DNA from 3 places in the Kocuria sp. NPDC057446 genome. Region 3 is predicted to be linked to each of the others. Evidence: riboswitches for the same ligand, from Rfam matches in the RefSeq annotation. Region 3 holds a riboswitch; each other region holds the start of a gene.
The links. Region 3 has a riboswitch for S-adenosylmethionine ahead of ACFU0Y_RS02850 (O-acetylhomoserine aminocarboxypropyltransferase/cysteine synthase family protein). Riboswitches for the same ligand answer to the same signal wherever they lie in the genome.

Region 1 (4,268 bases), on a different contig from region 3:
TGAGAGCCAGCTGACTGCGCTCCTCGCGGTCGTAGGCGATCTGCGTCACCGAGTAGTCTCGACTCTCCAGGCTCGGCCGGTAGATCCGACCAGCCGCCGCATTGGCGTTGTAGATCTCCGGGCGATAGATCTTCTGGAACGCTTCCATCGTGCTGATGAGACCGATGAGTGCCAGGCTGGAATAGTCATTGAGGAGATCGCCCCGGAAATAGAACGCCAGGGGTGCGACCGCGCCGCGGGGCATGAAGTAGCGGACCCGCAGTCCCATCTTCTCGAAGTATCGATCCGTCAAGGAGGATTCATCCTGCCGATACTCGACCCCGAGGATCGGATGGTGGTTCTCGAGCCGACGATACGTCTTGGTGCTCGAGACGCTGATGCAGATCACGGGCGGCTGGGGGAACCGCTCGCGGTAGGCATCGGAGTCCAGGAAGTGCGTGAAGAGCTTCCCGTGCAATTCGCCGAAGTCATTAGGGGTGCTGGACCGGGACGCCTTCGCGTGGTGTTCCGGCAGCACCACGCTGAAGTCATAGTCCCGGAGGTAGGACGAGAAGTTGTTCCCCACGATCCCGTCGATGTGCACATTGGACAGGGTGTCGAGGATCTGCACGTCGAGGACCTCGATCAGGGGGAACACCGCGTCGTCGCCGTCGGCGGCGAAGTGCAGGTCCACGGAGACGATCTCGATCTCCACGGCATAGCGATCCCGGCTGGGATTGTCCCAGTGGGCCAGGTCGTTGAAGCGACTATTGATCATTGTCAGGGTGTTTCGGAGGTTCTGCCGACGGTTCTCGCCGCGGGCCAGGTTCGCGAAGTTCGTCGTGCCTCGGGAACTGGACGACGGGCAGTAGTCCTCATCGAAGCGGGTCGTGCTGATACCGAACGTGAAGTCGTTCGTCCTGGTGGTCTGATGCATCGATTCCTCACTGTGGACCGAGGGCCTGCCTCCCAGGTCCGTACTCATCTCGAACGTCCTTCCCTGCTGCTCGTGCACTGCCCTCCCGAAAGTCGCCTCAGTCATGCTCCTGGCACCCCCGGCGCTGCCCAGACGACGTCGATCCGGGCCTCCGGGCCGCGCGGGCCGCGGCGGTGACGCGGCGCTGACCGGTCCGGGTCGGGTTGGACCCCCGGCTGTACTCGTGGCCGCCGCGCAGCACGTTGATGCCGTCCTGCACGAAGGTGCTGGTCTGGTACATCGGCGGCACGACCGCCCCGGTCAGCGGGTCCGGTGCCTGGCCGGCGACCGCTATCGTGTTGAAGCCCCGACGGGCCGTCGGCGCAGTGTCCGTCTGTGCTGTGTCGTTCAGGAGGGTCATCTCAGCGCGCCTCCCCGGTCAGGGCCGAGGCCGGTACGGTGGCCAGCGCCCGGTCGAGGTCGGCGATCAGGTCCTCGGGACACTCCAGTCCGATGGACAGCCGGATCGTGGTCTCAGTGATGCCCGCGGCCCGGCGTTGGTTGGGGGTGAGCCGGCAGTGCGTCATGGTCGCCGGATGGCTGACCAGGGAGCGCACGTCCCCGATGTTGGCCACGAGCTGGAACAGCTCCAGAGCGTCGATGAACGGGCCGATGGCCTCGGGGCCGGCGGCCAGGTCGAAGGAGAACACCGAGCCGGTGCCGTGCGGGAAGTCCCTCTCGGCGAGGGCGGCGCTGGGGTGCCCGGGGATCGCCGGGTGGTGGACGAGCCCGACGGTGGGGTGCCGGGCCAAGTGCTCGGCGACCGTTCGCGCGGTCTCCTCCTGCCGGGCGATGCGGACGGCGAGGGTCTCCAGGCCCTGGATGAACTGGGCGGCGCTGGCCGGGGCGAGGGAAGGGCCGAGGTCGTGCAGGAACTTGCTGCGCGCCAGCGCCAGGTAGGCGCCGCGGCCGTGCCGGTCGATGAGTGCCTGTCCGCCGTAGCGGGCCTTGGGCCGGGTCAGTTGGGGCCACCGCTCCGGGGCTGCGCCGTAGTCGAAGGTGCCGCCGTCCACGATCGCCCCGCCGAGGACGGCCCCGTGCCCGCCGATGAACTTCGTGGCGGAGTGCACCACCACGTCGGCACCATGTTCCAGTGGCCGGTACAGGACCGGCGTCGCCAAGGTGCTGTCCACCACGACCGGGACCCCGGAGGCGTGGGCGATGTCCGCCAGCGCCGGCAGGTCCGGCACGGTGGCCAGCGGGTTGGTGATGGACTCCAGGAAGAACGCGCGGGTGTCCGGCCGGATCGCCGCGCCCCAAGCCTGCGGGTCGGCCGGGTCGGCGAAAGTGACCTCGATGCCGAAGTCGGCGAAGGTGTCCGTCAGCAGGTCCACCGTCCCGCCGTAGAGCTGGCTGGAGACGACCAAGTGCTTGCCGCCGTGGAGCAGGGTCAGCAGGGACAGCGCGACGGCGGCTTGTCCCGTGGCGGTGCCGATGGCCCCGATCCCGCCCTCCAGGGCCGCCAGTCGGTTCTCGAACACGGCGACCGTGGGGTTGCCCGTGCGGCTGTAGGTGAACCCGGGGGTCTCCAGCCGGAACATCGAGGCGGCCGTGGCGTGATCGGGGAAGCGGTAGGCCGCCGTCTGGTGGATGGGCACGGCCACCGGCCAATAGGGGGCCTCGGGCTCGTAGCCGGCGTGGACCTGTTGGGTGGCGTGGTGATTCATTCGATCCTCCATCGGTCCTGGCGGTAGCACCGTGCCCGCCGGTCCCGGTGTCCCAGGGTCGGCTGACTGGTTGCTGCGGCGTCGTCGAGCCAGATCTCTCGGCCGCTCTGGATGGTGTGGTGCGCTCATCCCACTCGATGGACGGCTCTATAGTCCAACGGACGGTGGGGTCGGTTGTCACAAAACCACACGTCGGGACATATTCGGGCCGGGCGGTCGCGCTCGGCCGCTTCGGCCGACGTCGGGCCGGGTTTGTGACAGGTTGTGACGGCCAGCCGCCCGGCCCTCATCGTGGGCTCAGTGATGTCCCGACGGAAGACCAGTGCGTCGTCGAGGGCGTTGTGCGCGGAGAAGATGACGCACGCCTGGGGGCGGCGTCATCAACGTCGTGGTGAACGGCGTCAACCGGATCCCGGGCACCGTGCACGGAGCCATCGGATTCGTCCTCCGGCACCACAGGAGGGCTCTCCCGGGCCCCGCTCTTCGACCGTGGCAACCCGCGGCGTATGACCAACCTCTACCGCAGCACGGTCCACCGCTAACTGGCCATATGTAAAGCGGAGGAGACGGAGCCGCGCTGGGATCCGTTGCCCCGGGGGCAACCAGCAGCAGTTCGGGCGGCCCTGAAAGTGCTATCAATCCATCGGCACCAGGCGGCGGGATGACCGTCAAGGACCCTCCTCCTTGTGCAACGCTCGGAGCCTGGAGCAAGACGGCCTGGTTCCAGGATGGCCGCCGATCAGTGGAAGGTGGTGACCCTGACCGAAGCCCTTGCGCGTGCGTGAAACATTCGTCACGTCTTGCGTATGAGCCCCGTCACCCGTACTTTGATCCAAGCAGGCGGTTTACGCCTGGAGGATTGTTACCCGGACACGGGGCAAGACCTGAGACGCACCTGACGGTGCGGCTTGGGTCTTTTTTTGTGCCCAAAATCGGAAAGAAAGGCCTGTCATGGCTGTTGTGGACTACCGGTCGTTGGCCGAGGGGATTCTGCAGGAGGTCGGCGGCGAGGAGAACATCGTTTCCGCCACCCACTGCGCAACGCGCTTGCGCCTGAAACTGCGCGACGAGTCCAAGGCGGACAAGGCCGCCATCGAGAAGCTCCCCGGGGTGATCGCCGTGATGCAGGCCGGGGGCCAGTACCAGGTCGTCATCGGCGACAACGTGCCGCACGTCCACGCCGAGCTGGGCAAAATCACCAAGCTCACCGGCGACGAAGCCTCCACTGGCGGTGACGAAGCGCCGGGCGGGAACCTCTTCAACCGGTTCATCAACCTGATCTCCTCGATCTTCTTGCCGATCCTGTGGCCGCTGGCCGGGGCCGGGCTGCTCAAGGCGTTCCTGAGCATGGCGACCCAGTTCGGCTGGCTCAACGCCGAGTCCCAGACCTACGTCATCCTGGCTGCGGCTGCCGACTCGATCTTCTACTTCCTGCCGCTGTTCCTGGCGGTCACCGCCGCCCGGCGGTTCAAGACCAACCAGTTCACTTCCATGGCCATCGCCGGCGCTTTGGTCTACCCCTCGATCGTGGAATTGGCTGCGGCCGGGGCCCCCGTGGCCTTCGCGGGTCTGCCGGTGGTGATGATGAGCTACACCAGCTCGGTGATCCCGATCATCGTCGCGGTCTGGCTGCAGGGCTACCTCGA
Region 2 (4,268 bases), on a different contig from region 3:
CCGGCCGGCGTGCAGATCGGTGAGCTCGGTGCCGCGCTGCTCGCGGGCGGGGTCCTTCGCGACCAGGGCGGCGACGACGGAGAGCACGGACAGCACCGAGAGGTAGCCGGCGATCAGCCACGGGGTGTCCCCGCCGGCGGCGAAGAGCAGGGCGGCGATCATCGGCATCAGCCCGCCGCCCAGGACGGTGCCCACCTGGTAGCCGAAGCTCACGCCCGAGTACCGCACGTGCACGGGGAACTGCTCGGCGAACCAGGCCGCCTGCGGTCCGTAGACCGCGTCGTGGACGAGGTTGATGCCGAGGATCACCACGAGCGGCAGCAGCGCGAGCGGGCCGGTGCCCAGGAAGGCGAACAGTACCCAGCCGAAGACGCCGATCGCCGCGTAGGCGGTCACCGAGACGACCCTGCGGCCCACCCGGTCGGACAGCCAGGCCCAGAACGGGGTGGAGAACAGGCCGATGGCCGAGGCGATCATCACGGCGGTCACGCCCGCGGCGCTGTCCCCGCGCACGTCCCGCAGATAGGTCAGCATGTAGACCGTCACCAGGTAGTAGACGGCGTTCTGGGCCAGGCGCAGGCCGATCGTGATCAGCACCGGGCGGCGGTGGTGGACCAGCAGCTCCCGCAGGGGGGCCTTGGCCACGCTGCCCGAGGCCCGGTGCTCCAGGAACTCCGGGGCGTCGGCCACGCCGAGGCGGATCCAGAGGCCCACCATCACCAGCAGGGCCGAGAGCAGGAAGGGGATGCGCCAGCCGTAGGCGGCGAACTGCTCCTCGCCCATGACGTTCTGCACGATGAAGAACGCCCCGGTGGCCAGCAGCATGCCGGCGGAGGAGCCGATCTGGGTGAAGGACCCGAAGAACCCGCGGTGCCGGGCCGGGGAGTGCTCCACGCTCAGCAGCGCGGAGCCGCCCCACTCCGCGCCCGCGGACAGGCCCTGGAGGATGCGCAGGACCACGAGCCCGGCGACGGCCCACCAGCCGATCACGTCGTAGGTGGGCAGCAGGCCGATGAGGGTGGAGGCCACGCCCATGAGCAGCAGGGAGGCCACCAGGAGGGCCTTGCGGCCGATCCGGTCCCCCAGGTGCCCGGCGATGATCCCGCCCAGGGGCCGGGCGATCACGCCGACCGCGAGCGTGGCGAAGGACGCCACGATGCCGCCGAGCTCGGTGGCCATGGGGAAGAACTGGACGTTGAAGACCAGCGCGGCGGCGGTGCCGTAGAGGTAGAAGTCGTACCACTCGATGGTGGTCCCGGCGAAGGCGGAGGCCAGGACGCGCTTCTTGCCGTGGACGATGCTGCTGCGGCCCGGGGCCGCCGTGGTCGTGGTGCTCATGCGTCAGGCTCCTGGGGTTCGGGCGGCATCGGTCGTGACATCGGTCTTGGCGTCCCCGATGGCGTTCAGGCCCTCCGGCAGGGTGCCGTTGACCAGGTAGTCGCCGAGGGCCCGGGCGCGGAAGGCGATGGGGTTGTGGGTGGCCACGGTCTGCGCGTTGCGCCAGTGCCGGTCCAGGCCCTTGGCCGTGGACGTGGCGGAGGCGCCCACGGTGAGGAACAGGTCCTGGGCCGCGCCGAGGGCCAGCTCCGGCACGGTGACCTGGGCGTGCTCCACAGCGATCTCGGACTCGTGCAGCGCCGCCGGGAGGGCGCCGGTGAAGTCCGGCCGGTCGGCGCCGGCCGCTGCGGCGGCGGCGATGCCGGCGTCCAGGGCGCGGGCGGCGTGCAGGACGGTGGCCTCGGCGGCGAAGACCTTGGCGGAGATCCGCCCGGTGGCCTCCTGGATCAGCGGGTCCTCCCGGAACGGCAGGCCGAGTCCGGTGTTGAAGGTCCGCCGGCGGGTGGCGACGGTCTCCACCGCGTCCCGCCGGGCGGCCCGGGCGATGCCGGCCAGCACGGCCAGCAGGACCAGCTGGAAGAAGGCGGCCTCGTGGACGGCCTCGGCGCTGCCGGCGGTGCGGTCCAGCACGGCGTCGTCCGGGACGCGCACCCGGTCGAAGACCGCGGTGCCCGTGCCGGTGAGCTTCTGCCCGAAGCCGTCCCAGTCGTCCTCGAGCGTCACGCCCTCGGCGTCCGTGGCGACGACGGCGAAGCGGCGCCCGTCCTGACCGTCCAAAGCGGCCGAGACCCGGGTGTAGTCGCAGAAGACGGAGCCGGTGGCGTAGAACTTCCGGCCGGTGATCTCCCACCCTCCGGCGGTGCGGGTGAGCACGGTGTTCAGGGTGCCCAGGGCGTTGCCGCCCTTCTCCGTGGAGGCGTTGCCGACGGTGGCCCCGGCCAGCACCCGCGGGTACCAGACCTCCTGGAGCTCCCGGGGCAGGAAGCGCAGGGACTCCACGAAGCCGGAGTGGGAGCGGTAGAGGTGGGCGATGTTGGAGTCCGCCTCGGCCAGGTCCACCAGCAGCCGGGTGAAGTCCTCGATGCTGACCCCGGGGCCGCCGTGGGCCGCCGGGACGCGCAGCGCACCGAATCCGGCCCGGTCCAGCCGGCGGACCTCCGCGTAGGGCAGCGCGCGCCGGAGGTCCCGGTCCAGGGAGCCGGCGGCGATCTCCGCGAACAGCGGCCGGAAGTGCTCCGCCAGTCCGGGGTAGTCCCCGGGCAGGCCGGCGGCGAGGTCCGTGCCGGCGCGGGGATGGGCGGTGGTCTCCTCGACCGTGCTCGGGGTCATGCGGTGGTCCTCTCGGTCGCACCGAGGATTGCCGGTCGGCCGGTCGCGCCGGGGCGGGCCCGGTGGCGGCGGCCCCGGAGGCTGACGTCACGGACCGGCTGCAGATCCGGGATCTCCATCGGTTCTGGCGTTAGCACCCTGACCCCTGGGGAGGGCGGGTTGCTGCGGCGTCGTCGAGCCAGATCTCTCGGCCGCTCTGAATGGGGCGCTTGCCATGGGACCAGACCCGGGTGGTGGCGTGCCAACCGTGACCGGCGTGACGTCATCGGGTGTCACGACGACGTCACAGTCGGCCACGTCGTCGTGAGTGGTGTACGGGGTCGGCGCCATGGACGCGCGGACCGGCTGGCCCGCGCTGCCGCGGTGCACCGCGGTTTCGGTGCACCGAAACCGGCTGGGCGCGGAACTGGATACGGTGGGGGTGTCGAAGGGGAGTAGTTCCCGCCACCCGACGGGTGGATGCAGAGGCGTGTCGACATGCTGGTCTCCCCGGACGGGGGACCCGGCGCGCCACTCGAGCACCTGCGTGCCCGAGCGAACGAGACCTTCGGCCGGACACCGCTCCGGCCGAGGTCTCCCCGCCCCCGGGGTCGCTCCGGCCGGGGCCCTGCCTCGAGGACGAATGATGACCACCCCTTCCGACACCCCGGCACCCCACGCCCCGACCCCGGCCGAGATCCGCCGCTGGCGCCGCTACCTGGCCGACGAGCGCGCCGAAGCCGCCGTCTACCGCGACCTCGCCGCCCGCCGCACCGGCGAGGAGCGCGAGATCCTGCTGGGCCTGGCCGAGGCCGAGGCCCGCCACGAGCAGCACTGGGTCGTGCTCCTCGGCCACCAGGTGGGGCATCCTCGCCGCGGGTCCCTGCGCTCCCGCCTCCTGGGCTTCCTCGCCCGCCACTTCGGTTCCGTGTTCGCCCTGGCCCTGATGCAGCGCGCGGAGTCCCGCTCCCCGTACGAGGCCGATCTCCACGCCACCGACGCGATGGCCGCCGACGAGCAGATCCACGAGGAGGTCGTCCGGGCCCTCGCCACCCGGGGGCGCAACCGGATGGCCGGCAGCTTCCGGGCAGCCGTCTTCGGGGCCAACGACGGACTGGTCTCCAATCTGGCGCTGGTGCTGGGCATCAGCGCCAGCGGAGTGTCCAGCGCGGTCGTGCTGCTGACCGGGGTCTCCGGCCTGCTCGCCGGGGCCCTGTCCATGGGGGCCGGCGAGTACGTCTCGGTCCGGTCCCAGCGCGAGCTGCTGGAGGCCTCCACCCCCAACGCGGACACCCGGCAGAAGGTCCCGATGCTCGACGCCGAGGCCAACGAGCTCGCCCTGTTCTACCGGGCCCGCGGCCTGGACCCCGAAGCCGCCGAGGCCAAGGCGGCCCGGGTCCTGGGCGGGGCGCACCTGGAGCACGCCGAGCACACCGGACCCGTGCCCACGGTGGAGGTCGATGAGCACGAAGCGGTGGGCACCGGGCTGGGAGCCGCGGCGTCGAGCTTCTGCTTCTTCGCCTCCGGGGCCGTCCTGCCGATCCTGCCCTACCTGTTCGGGCTGGAGGGCACCACCGCGGTGATCGTCGCGGCCGCGACCGTGGGCCTGGCGCTGCTGTCCA
Region 3 (4,268 bases):
ACGTCGGAGTGCCCGCCGATGTACTTGGTGGTGGAGTGCACCACGGCGTGCGCGCCGAGCTCCAGGGGGTTCTGCAGGTACGGGGACGCGAAGGTGTTGTCGACGACGAGCAGCGCCCCGGCGTCCCGGGCCAGCTGCGCCCAGGCGGCGACGTCGGCGATGCCGAGCAGCGGGTTGGACGGCGTCTCGAGCCACAGGACCTTCGTGGTGCCGGTCCGCACGGCCGCCCGGACGGCGCCGAGGTCCGTGATCTCCACGGGTGTGTGCCCGATGTCCCACGGGGCGAGCACCCTGGTGATCAGCCGGTTGGTGCCGCCGTAGCCGTCGGCGCCGAGCACGATGTGGTCGCCCGGGCGCAGCACCGCGCGCAGCAGGGCGTCCTCGGCGGCGATCCCCGAGGCGAAGGCGAACCCGCGCTCGCCGCGCTCCAGGGCCGCGAGCTGCTCCTCGAAACCGCTGCGGGTGGGGTTGGAGCCGCGGCTGTACTCGTGCCCGGCGCGCAGCACGTTGATCCCGTCCTGGGCGAACGTGGAGGTCTGGTAGATCGGCGGGATGACCGCCCCGGTCAGCGGATCGGGCTCCTGTCCGGCGTGGACGGCGGTGGTGGTGAAGCCCCGGTGGCGGGTGCGGGGCTCGGTGGCGGACGTCATGGCGGGTCTCACTTCCGGGAGGTCTGGACGGTGGTGGCGACGGTGTCGAGGGCCCGGCCGAGGTCGGCCACGAGGTCCTGGGGGGACTCGAGGCCGATCGACAGCCGGATCGTGGTCTCGGCGATCCCGCCGGCCCGGCGCTGCTCGGGGGTCAGGCGGCAGTGCGTCATCGCCGCCGGGTGGGCCACGAGGCTGCGGGTGTCCCCGACGTTGGCGACCAGCTTGAACAGCCGCAGCGCGTCGATGAACGGCCCCACGGCGTCGTCCGGGGCGGCGAGGTCGAAGGAGAACACGGAGCCGGTCCCGCGCGGGAAGTCCCGGGCCGCGATGCCGGCGCCGGGGTCGCCGGGCACGCCGGGGTGGTGCACGCGGGCGACGGCGGGGTGCCCGGTCAGGAACTCGGCCACCGTCAGCGCCGAGGCCGTGTGGCGGCTCACGCGCAGGTCGAGGGTCTCGGTGCCCTGCAGGATCTGGGCGGCGTTGAACGGGGACAGCGTGGTGCCGAGGTCGTGCACGTACTTGGCTCGGACCAGGTGCAGGTAGGGGCTGGCCGCGGCGCACTTCTCGACGAGGCTCTGCCCGCCCCAGCGGGCGCGGGCCCGGGTGAACTGCGGCCACTTCCCGGGCCGGGCGGACCAGTCGAAGGTCCCGCCGTCCACGACCGCCCCGGCGAGCGCGTTGCCGTGCCCGCCCAGGAACTTCGTGGCGGAGTGCACCACGATGTCGGCGCCCTTCTCCAGCGGCCGGTACAGGGCCGGGGACGCGAGGGTGTTGTCGACGACGACGGGCACCCCGGCGGCCCGGGCGACATCGGCGATCCCGGGCAGGTCCGGGAGGGTGGCCAGCGGGTTGCCGATGGACTCGAGCAGGAACGCGCGGGTGTCGGGGCGCACGGCCGCGGCCCACGCCCCTGGGGCGGTCGGGTCCACGAAGGAGACCTCGATGCCGCAGTCCGCGAAGGAGTCGGTGAGCAGGTCCACCGTGCCGCCGTAGAGCTTCTCGGAGGCCACGAGGTGCTTGCCGGCGCCCTGACCGAGCAGGGCCAGCAGCGCCACGGCCACGGCGGACTGCCCGGAGCCTGTCGCCACCGCGCCCGTGCCGCCCTCGAGGTCGCTGATCCGCTGCTCGAGCACGGCCACCGTGGGGTTGCCGGTGCGCGTGTAGGTGAAGCCCGCCCGGGTCTGGGCGAACATCTGCCGGGCCGCCTCGTAGTCCGGGAACTCGAAGGCCGCGGTCTGGTAGATCGGCACCGTCAGGGTGCGCTGGACGACCGGGTCGGAGGTGCCGGCGTGGATCTGCCGGGTCGCGAGGTCGTGGTCGGTGACGGGGATGGACATGGCGCTGCTCCTGTGCCTTGCTCTTACCCGCACCGGACGGCCGCGGTCCCCCGGTGGGGCGCCGCGGAGGATGCAGGCCGCTTCCTCATCCGAACCACCCAATGAGCATGGGGTTGGTGCGTGACCCAGTCGGAGCTTGGCGGTCACGTCTCGTGAAGCTGGACCAACACTATGCGCAGAGGTAGTGGGTGTCCCTCCGCGACGGAAGATGACGACCGTGACGGATCGTGACGTCGGCCGTGCGCGTCAGGCGCGGGTGTCGATGTCCTCGAAGACCAGGAACGTCTGGGTGTCCACCACGCCGGGCAGCTGCTGGATGTGCTCGAAGATGACCTGCCGCAGGTGCACGGTGTCCACGGCCCGCACCAGGAGCATGACGTCGAAGTTCCCGCCCACCAGGGCGATGTGGTGCACGGAGGGGATCGCCCGGAGCTGGGCGCACAGTTCCCGCCAGGTGTTCTGCTGGAGCTTGAGCGTCACGTAGGCGGAGGCCTGCAGACCCGCCCGCACCGGGTCGATCACGGTGCTGAAGCGCAGGATCACCCCCTCGTCCCGGAGCCGGTTGATCCGGGCGTAGGCGTGGGCGCGGGAGACGTGCACGGCCGCGGCGATCGCCGTCACCGACTGCCGCGCGTCGCGGGAGAGCTCCGCGAGGATCTTCTGGTCGGTCTCGTCGAGGGGCACGGGGGTCGAGGCCACGGCGGGCTCCTTCGGGGTGGATCGGGCGCAGGGTCCGGACCGCGCCGGACGAATGCGTGTGCTCCACGCCACACTAGAACATATCGTCCACGAACGGTGCGGTGACCAGCGCAGTCTTCTGCATTTTTCCCGTTCTGTGGATACGAACCATGCCCGGTTCGCATACTGGGGAGACAGAGTTGCAGCAGCCTTCCTGCCTCCCCGGGTCCGCGACCGGACCGGGGACCGACCGAGGGGACACCATGAGCCAGACCGTCGAGACCCCCGAGGACCCCATCCTCCGGGCCTCCCAGACCTTCGGCATCACGCCGGAGCAGTACATGCTCCCGGCCCGCGGTGAGATCCGCATGGTCGACCCGAGCGGGCGGCTGCTCGCCCCCGAGGAGCAGGGCACCGGCCCCGGCCACGAGTACCCGCTGCCGGCCCGGGAGGTCCTGCTGGAGGCCTACGAGAAGCTGGTGGTCGGCCGGCGCGTCAACGACCAGAACTCCGCGCTGGTCCGCCAGGGCCGCATGGCCGTCTATCCGTCCAGCCACGGCCAGGAGGCCTGCCAGGTGGCGGCCGCCCTGTGCCTCGAGGAGGGCGACTGGCTGTTCCCCACCTACCGGGACACCGTGGCGGTCATGACCAAGGGCGTGGACCCGATGCAGGTCATGGCGATCTTCCGCGGCGAGTGGCACGGCGGCTACGACCCCTACGAGCACTGCGTGGGCATCCAGTCCACCCCGCTGACCACCCAGCTGCTGCACGCGGTGGGCGTGGCGCACGCCGCCAAGCTGCGGGGCGAGGACACCGTGGTCCTGGCGATGTGCGGCGACGGCGCCACCAGCGAGGGCGACTTCCACGAGGCCCTGAACTTCGCGGCCGTGTTCAAGCTGCCGGTCGTGTTCTTCGTGCAGAACAACGGCTACGCGATCTCCGTGCCCCTGTCCCAGCAGTCCGCCGCCCCGAGCCTCGCCCACAAGGCGGTCGGCTACGGCATGGCCGGCGAGCGCGTGGACGGCAACGACCTCGTGGCGCTGCTCGCCACCCTGCGCCGGGCCGTGGACCTGGCCCGCTCCGAGTCCGAGCCCCTCCTCGTCGAGGCGCACACCTACCGCATGCAGGCGCACACCAACGCCGACGACGCCACCCGCTACCGGGACGACGCCGAGGTGCAGGAGTGGATCGCCAAGGACCCGGTGACCCGGATGCGCGCCTACCTCGGCGCGGAGGGCGTGCTCGACGACGCGGCGGAGCAGCGCATCGCCGCCGCCGCCGAGGACGTCGCCACGGCCCTGCGCGACGGCATGAACGCCGACGTGGAGGTCGACCCGCTCGAGCTGTTCCGCCACGTCTACACCGAGCAGACCCCGCAGCTCGCCGAGCAGGAGCAGTTCCTGGCCGCCGAGCTCGCCCGAGAGGAGACCGGACAGTGAGCACCCTGCACGCCCCCGCCCCGGCCGGCGAGGCCCCGCCGGTCAAGCCCGCCACCTTCGCCCAGGCGCTCAACACCGCCCTGGCCGACGCGCTGGCCGCCGATCCCGCCGTCGTCGTCTTCGGCGAGGACGTCGGCACCCTCGGCGGCGTCTTCCGCATCACC

Region 1: it holds a riboswitch for S-adenosylmethionine, as region 3 does, so the genes downstream of both, ACFU0Y_RS00290 (O-acetylhomoserine aminocarboxypropyltransferase/cysteine synthase family protein) here and ACFU0Y_RS02850 (O-acetylhomoserine aminocarboxypropyltransferase/cysteine synthase family protein) in region 3, are expected to answer to the same signal.
Region 2: it holds a riboswitch for S-adenosylmethionine, as region 3 does, so the genes downstream of both, ACFU0Y_RS01590 (acyl-CoA dehydrogenase family protein) here and ACFU0Y_RS02850 (O-acetylhomoserine aminocarboxypropyltransferase/cysteine synthase family protein) in region 3, are expected to answer to the same signal.

The regions. Positions count from the first base shown of each region.
Region 1 is NZ_JBHVDI010000001.1:57,300-61,567, forward strand. Features, by position in the region: gene ACFU0Y_RS00280 (DUF1852 domain-containing protein) at 1-916, opposite strand, end outside; gene ACFU0Y_RS00285 (PLP-dependent transferase) at 1,014-1,316, opposite strand; gene ACFU0Y_RS00290 (O-acetylhomoserine aminocarboxypropyltransferase/cysteine synthase family protein) at 1,318-2,622, opposite strand; SAM riboswitch class I at 2,628-2,740, opposite strand; gene ACFU0Y_RS00295 (beta-glucoside-specific PTS transporter subunit IIABC) at 3,574-4,268, shown strand, end outside.
Region 2 is NZ_JBHVDI010000006.1:3,390-7,657, reverse strand. Features, by position in the region: gene ACFU0Y_RS01595 (MFS transporter) at 1-1,338, opposite strand, end outside; gene ACFU0Y_RS01590 (acyl-CoA dehydrogenase family protein) at 1,342-2,667, opposite strand; SAM riboswitch class I at 2,780-2,874, opposite strand; gene ACFU0Y_RS01585 (VIT1/CCC1 transporter family protein) at 3,293-4,268, shown strand, end outside.
Region 3 is NZ_JBHVDI010000011.1:20,174-24,441, forward strand. Features, by position in the region: gene ACFU0Y_RS02845 (cystathionine gamma-synthase) at 1-650, opposite strand, end outside; gene ACFU0Y_RS02850 (O-acetylhomoserine aminocarboxypropyltransferase/cysteine synthase family protein) at 659-1,987, opposite strand; SAM riboswitch class IV at 2,012-2,145, opposite strand; gene ACFU0Y_RS02855 (Lrp/AsnC family transcriptional regulator) at 2,234-2,686, opposite strand; gene ACFU0Y_RS02860 (thiamine pyrophosphate-dependent enzyme) at 2,929-4,104, shown strand; gene ACFU0Y_RS02865 (alpha-ketoacid dehydrogenase subunit beta) at 4,101-4,268, shown strand, end outside.